3 regions of the Desulfomicrobium apsheronum genome follow, and region 3 is predicted to be linked to each of the others. Evidence: riboswitches for the same ligand, from Rfam matches in the RefSeq annotation. Region 3 holds a riboswitch; each other region holds the start of a gene.
What was found. Region 3 has a riboswitch for thiamine pyrophosphate ahead of thiM (hydroxyethylthiazole kinase). Riboswitches for the same ligand answer to the same signal wherever they lie in the genome.

Region 1: it holds a riboswitch for thiamine pyrophosphate, as region 3 does, so the genes downstream of both, thiS (sulfur carrier protein ThiS) here and thiM (hydroxyethylthiazole kinase) in region 3, are expected to answer to the same signal.
Region 2: it holds a riboswitch for thiamine pyrophosphate, as region 3 does, so the genes downstream of both, thiC (phosphomethylpyrimidine synthase ThiC) here and thiM (hydroxyethylthiazole kinase) in region 3, are expected to answer to the same signal.

What each region holds. Positions count from the first base shown of each region.
Region 1 covers NZ_FORX01000022.1:63,765-66,022, forward strand. The annotation lists gene BMZ40_RS16880 (histone deacetylase family protein) at 1-550, shown strand, start outside; TPP riboswitch at 1,088-1,189, shown strand; gene thiS (sulfur carrier protein ThiS) at 1,274-1,474, shown strand; gene BMZ40_RS16890 (thiazole synthase) at 1,534-2,258, shown strand, end outside.
Region 2 covers NZ_FORX01000005.1:194,448-196,705, reverse strand. The annotation lists gene BMZ40_RS07590 (cysteine peptidase family C39 domain-containing protein) at 1-524, shown strand, start outside; gene BMZ40_RS07585 (tetratricopeptide repeat protein) at 528-1,088, shown strand; TPP riboswitch at 1,134-1,227, shown strand; gene thiC (phosphomethylpyrimidine synthase ThiC) at 1,291-2,258, shown strand, end outside.
Region 3 covers NZ_FORX01000008.1:74,076-76,333, forward strand. The annotation lists gene siaD (biofilm regulation diguanylate cyclase SiaD) at 1-784, shown strand, start outside; TPP riboswitch at 821-911, shown strand; gene thiM (hydroxyethylthiazole kinase) at 981-1,796, shown strand; gene thiE (thiamine phosphate synthase) at 1,789-2,258, shown strand, end outside.

The DNA of each region.
Region 1 (2,258 bases), on a different contig from region 3:
GGCCCAAGGCTACGCCAAGCTCACCCAGATGCTCAAACCCGACATCGCGGTGCTCGAAGGCGGATACGCCATCAAGGGCGCGCTGCCCTACGTCAACCTGGGCATCAGCCTGGCGCTGGCCGGAGTGGATTTCTCCGCCGTGCAGGAACCCGATCTGGACCGGGAGAAGATTCGCGAACAAAAATCCACCATCGACTATCTCGAAGCCCTGTGCGACCAGCTGCCGGAAGTCTACTTCAACCCCAGACCCTCTGAAGCCGTACGCGAGAACGGATATTTCACGCGTCGCCGCTCCATCTACTACGACACGGACGACATCACCGAGACCCAGGTCGAGCGTCTCAAGGACTGTCCGCACTGCCCGGGACTTCTCATCGTCGAGAGCGAAACCGCGAAGACGCCCAAATCCCTGGGGCTGCACGTACCGGTGCAGGGCTGCGACATGTGCAGCCAGGAAGCCGAGGAGCGTTTCGCCAAATCCCGCCAGGCAGGATACGCCCACGCCCAGCTCTCCGACCGCGTGACCAAAAGATACGAATACGCCAAATAAAAGGCGCCGGGCAGAGGGCTCCCCTCTGCCCGCCCCCCTTCCAAACGACGCTGATCATGCCCTGAGCCCATCCCCCTGCCTTCTGATTTCATTTACTTTCGACCATTCAACATCAGGATGGATTCCCGCCTTCGCGGGAATGACTACTTTTTGCTGCGATAGATTGAATTCTGGATGGCGACATCAATAACGCTCATTGACGCATCAACTCAACTCTACGAAATTAAAGAAGAAGTCATTGCCTTCACAACGCAACGACGGAGCCTCAAACGTCCGGCAGCGTTGCGGGGTGTTTCGGGCAAGGGTCGGCGACTGTCTGACCGATCCAGGCATCGTTTGTTCAGCCGTCGCGTGTCGTCCAGAGCGCGAGCCGCTGTTCAGAGGGGCGACGGCTGAACTCTACGAGGCCGAAGAGGGAGTTTCGGCGGCCCTTGCCCGAAACGCCCCGCAACGCTCACTCGGTGTCCGACATAGTCATCATCGCAAACCACCTCATCCTCACCTTTACAACCCCACCCGATCCACATAAAGCTACCAACCACAAGCTGGGGGAGCCCGATGGGCTGAGAGGGGACACGTTCCCGACCCTTACGACCTGACGCAGATTATGCTGCCGTAGGGAAGCTGGTTCCGGAAAACACCCATTCATCGAACCGCGCCCCATCCGGCGCGGTTTTCTTTTTTGCGCTCCGCCCGGCCTGCAACAAAAACGCGGAGGCACCCATGCACATCACCGTCAACGGACGCACCCAGGACATGGAATCCGGCCAGACACTGCAAGGCCTGATCCTGTCCATGAACCTCGATCCATCCGTGGTCGTGGCCGAACTGAACCAGAGCATCGTGCCCGGCGACAAATTCGCCTCCACCAGCCTTTGCGACGGCGACCGGCTGGAACTGCTGAGCTTTGTCGGCGGCGGCTGACCCTGCCCCGGCAATGACGACCAGACTCCTTTCCCACACCGCAAACAGCGAGAATCACCATGGAACATACCGACATTTTTGAAATCGGTGGCAAGCGCCTGAGCAGCCGCCTGTTCACCGGCACGGGCAAGTACGGCAACGACGCGCTCATCGCGCCTGTGTGTGAGGCCTCCGGCTCCGAGGTCATCACCGTGGCCCTGCGCCGGGTGGATCTGGACGGCAAGACGGATAACGTCATGAAGCATATCCCCTCACACATGACCCTGCTGCCCAACACCTCCGGGGCGCGCAACGCCGACGAGGCCGTACGCATCGCCCGACTGGCCCGGGCCATGGGCTGCGGGGACTGGATCAAGATCGAGGTCATTTCCGACAACCGCTACCTGCTGCCCGACGGATACGAGACCGCCAAGGCTACGGAAATCCTGGCCAGGGAAGGCTTCGTGGTCCTGCCGTACATGAACCCCGACCTCTACGTGGCCCGCTCCCTGGCCGATGCCGGGGCGGCGGCGATCATGCCGCTGGGCGCGCCCATCGGCACCAACCGGGGCCTTCGAACCGAAGAGATGATTCGCATCCTCATCGAGGAAATGGAGCTGCCCATCATCGTCGACGCGGGCATCGGCGCTCCCAGCCAGGCCTGCCGGGCCATGGAGATGGGGGCCGCGGCCTGTCTGGTCAACACGGCCATCGCCACGGCCTCGGACCCCGTGCTCATGGGCCGGGCCTTCGGGCGGGCGGTGACGGCCGGACGCGAAGCCTGGCTGGCCGGACCCGGGGCGGT
Region 2 (2,258 bases), on a different contig from region 3:
TGGTCCTGATCCTGGTGTTCTCCTGTGCGGGGTGCTTGCAGCGTCCCGCCTTTCAGCCGGTTCAGGAATCTTTTCCCCGCGCGGTGCGGCTTCAGGTGCCGTTCGTTCCCCAGACCCAGGTCAATGACTGCGGACCGGCGGCCCTGGCCTCGGTGCTGGCTTTTCACGGCAGGCACGTTGCCCTGGATGAAGTGACGCGCCGCGTCTTCACCCCGGGCCTTGAGCGCTCGCTGCTTCCCGACATGGAGAACCATGCCCGTTCGCTGGGTTTCACGACCCGATCCGGGCGCGGCGACCTGGACATGGTCCGCGCCATGATCGACTCTGGAGGGCCGGTCATCCTCATGCTCGACATGGGCACGAAGATGTTCAGCCAGGGGCATTACGTGGTCGTCTATGGATACGATCACGATCCCGGCGGGCTGCTCATGCACGTGGGAACCAGCGGGGACATGTTTCTGCCCAATCGCGACCTGCTCGACCGCTGGGAACGCATGAACCGACTATATCTGTTTCTGGAGTGAACCGTGCGCCTTGCCTGCTGTCTTGTCTTTTGCATTGCCTTTGCCCTGGCCGGCTGCGCCACGCCACGGATAGTCGTGCTCTCCGATCCGCTGGATGCCAGGGAACACAATGATCTCGGAGCCTCCTACGAGACTTCCGGGGAACTTGATCTGGCCCTCATGGCCTACGAAACCGCCGCCGCCAAGGACCGCTCCTGGGATCAGCCGCTCATCAATCTGGGCAACGTGCATGCGGCCCTGGGTGACTGGGCGCAGGCCGCGGCCAGTTACCGACAGGCCCTGAAACGAAATCCTGAAAATCCCGAGGCCATGAACAATCTGGCCTTTGCCCAGACAAATCTGGGGCAGGAGCGGGACGCTCTGAAATGGTCCGCCCAGGCTCTAAAGATCGAGCCCGGTAACGTGCTTTTCAAGAGCACCCGGGCGCTGGTCCTGTCTCGAACTGGCGAGAAAGCCGAGGCATTGAGACTTTTGGACGAGGCCCTGCGGGATTTGCCGGGCGAGAACCCGCTACGCGAAGAAATAATCGCCCTGCGCGACCAGATAGCAGGGGCCGCACCTTGAAAGATCCCGCCGTTGACCTTGGGTTTGGAACCGACTAAGCATCACGACAGAAGTTGGGGGTGGCTCGCATGAGCCTGAGATTATACCCTTTGAACCTGATCTGGATAATTCCAGCGTAGGAAAACGAAAAAACATGGTGACGCTCGTGCGGCCGTTTTCCTTTGCTGGAAAGCGGCTTTTTTCATTTTCAACCGAGGTCAACATGACACAGTCGATTTTTGCCCGAGAGGGAACGATTACCCCTGAAATGCGGGTAGTGGCGGAGAAGGAGAATCTGGATCCTGAAATCATTCGTGATGGCGTGGCACAGGGGCGGATCGTCATCCCAAAGAACGTGGGGCGGAATTTTTCCGTCGAGGGAATCGGCGCGGGCCTGAAAACCAAGGTCAACGCCAACATCGGGACATCCGGAGTGCAGGGTGCGCTGGACATTGAATTGAGCAAACTCGATGTGGCGGTCAGGGCCGGAGCGCACAGCGTCATGGACCTGTCCACGGGCCGCGATCTGATGACCACCCGGCGCGCGATCCTTCATCATTCGCCGGTCATGGTCGGGGCCGTTCCCCTGTATGCGGTGGCCGCCGATCTGGTCGATGCCGGACAATCAATAGAAGCCATGACCGCGTCCTTGCTGCTCGAATCCATCGAGGCGCAGTGCGCGGAAGGGCTTGATTACATCACCGTGCACTGCGGAGTGACCCGCGAGGCCGTGGCAAGGACGCATGCGCAGGACCGGGTGGCCGGGATCGTCAGCCGTGGCGGGGCGCTCCTGGCGGCCTGGATGGAACGCAACAACCGTGAAAATCCGTTGCTGGAGGAATTCGACAGGCTCCTCGACATCGCGTTTCGCTTCGATGTCACTCTGAGCCTGGGTGATGGGCTGCGCCCCGGGGCGGTCAGCGACGCCACGGACTCCGCGCAGATCCAGGAGCTGCTGGTCATCGGGGAGCTGGGCAGACGGGCCAGGGCCAGAGGTGTTCAGGTCATGATCGAGGGGCCGGGACACATGCCCCTGAATCAGATCGCGGGCAACGTCATGTTGCAAAAGCGCATCTGCGACGGCGCGCCCTTTTATGTGCTGGGACCTTTGACCACGGACATCGCGCCCGGATACGACCACATCACCGCCGCCATCGGAGGCGCTGTAGCGGCGGCGGCCGGTGCGGATTT
Region 3 (2,258 bases):
GCAGTGTCCGCCCGAAGACAGCCTTGAGCCGCGCATCGAGGCCATTCTCGCCGCTGACGCGCCTCCGGAGGGGTGGAAGAAGGCGCTTGAAACGCTCTTTGAGCGTTACCTCGACCAACAGCGCCTGCTGGACCGGCTGACCCACATCGCGGACCGTTTTCAGGCCGCCGAACGCGAACGCAGCCAAGGCTATCTGGCCAATTACGAAAAGAAAGTCCGGCAGCTGGAAAAAATCGTGCGCATCAGCGACCAGTACCAGACCATGCTGCATCAGCTCAAGGAACGCCTGGAGCACGCCTCCAACTACGATTCCCTGACAGGCCTGCCCAACCGCCGCTACATGACCATGCGTCTGGAGGAAGCCGCTTCCCGGGCAACGCGGAAGCCCGACGGCGGATTCGCGGTCATGATCGCGGACATCGACCATTTCAAGGAAGTGAACGACAACTTCGGACACGCCGCCGGAGACCAGTTGCTCCAGGCCGTGGCCCGGGCCCTGGAACTTTCGCTGCGTGAATACGACCTGTGCGCGCGCTGGGGCGGAGAGGAATTTCTGTTCCTCTTCCCGGCCTGCGACGCAACCAGCGCTCCGGTCGTGGCGGAACGGCTGCGCCAGTCCGTGATCGGGGCTCAAAGAATCCGCGACGAAATTCCCGCCCCCACGGTCAGCATCGGCTTCACGATTCACAGGCCCGGAGAACCCGTGGACACGACCCTGCTGCGCGCGGACCAGGCCCTCTACAAGGCCAAGGACGCCGGGCGAAACTGTGCCGTCGGGGAGTGAGCTTGACAGCCAATCCCGCTTGTCCTAGCCAGAAATCAGTTTTTGCAGGGGTGGCGAGGAGCCTGAGATGATACCCGTTGAACCTGATCTGGATCATGCCAGCGAAGGGAATTGCAAGACTTGAGGCCCTGACAGGCCAATCCCCCCATTCCTCGCCCCTGCTGACCCAAATATCAACAGCAGTGCGAGGTGCACCGTGTCCGATTTTGCCCGCAAGGCCGCAGACAACCTGCGCGCCCTCAGACAGACCAAACCGCTTATTCACAACATCACCAATTTCGTGGTCATGAACTACACCGCCAACGCCCTTCTGGCCTGCGGCGCGTCTCCGGTCATGGCCCATGCCGAAAATGAAGTCGAAGAGATGGTTGCCTACGCTGGGGCGCTGGTGCTGAACATAGGCACGCTGACCGATGTCTGGGTGGCGGCCATGCTCAAGGCCGGACGCAGGGCCACGGCGCTCGGCAAGCCCATCATCCTCGATCCGGTGGGCTCCGGGGCGACGACCCTGCGCACCGAGACCGCAAAATCCATCCTGGCCTGGACAAAGGTCAGCGTGGTGCGTGGCAACGCCTCCGAGATTCTGTCCCTGGCCGGACAGAACGCGGCCACCAAGGGCGTGGACTCCACTGACTCCATCGAGGACGCGGCCAAGGCCGCCGGAGCCCTGGCCCGCGAACTGGGCACCACCCTGGCCATCACCGGACCCACCGATCTGGTCACCGACGGACGACGCACGCTGGTCATCGAAGGCGGGCACTCGCTCATGCCCTGCGTCACGGGCACGGGCTGCTCGGCCACGGCCCTGGTCGGCGCCTTCCACGCGGTGGACCCCGATCCCGTCTCCGCCGCCGCCTCGGCCCTGGCCTTTTTGGGGGTGGCCGGAGAGAGGGCGGGAGCGCTGGCCGCCGGCCCCGGCTCCTTTCAGATCCATCTTCTGGACGCCCTCTTCAATCTCACACCCGAGGACCTGGCCAGGGAATGCCGCATCCGCGAGGAACACCATGCCTGATCTGTCCCTGTACCTGGTCACGGACCGAGAGCTGTCTCTTGGCCGCTCCACTTTGGACATCGTCCGCGCCGCCGTGGCCGGGGGAGTGACCTGCGTGCAGCTGCGGGAAAAACGCTGCGCGACCCGCGAATTCGTGGCCGAAGCTCGGGCCGTGCGTGAATTGCTGGTCGGAACCGGCGTCCCGCTCATCATCAACGACCGCATCGACGTGGCCCTGGCCGTAAGCGCCGACGGCGTGCACCTGGGCCAAACCGACATGCTCATCGCCGACGCCCGTCGCTTGACGGGTCCGGACATGCTCATCGGCATCTCGGCCGAGTGCGTGGCGGACGCGATCCGCGCCCAGGCCGAAGGCGCGGACTATGTGGGCATAAGCCCCGTCTTTGCCACCCCGACCAAAACCGACACAGCCCCGGCGCTGGGCCTTGACGGCGTGGCCGCCATCCGCGCGGCCGTGTCCCT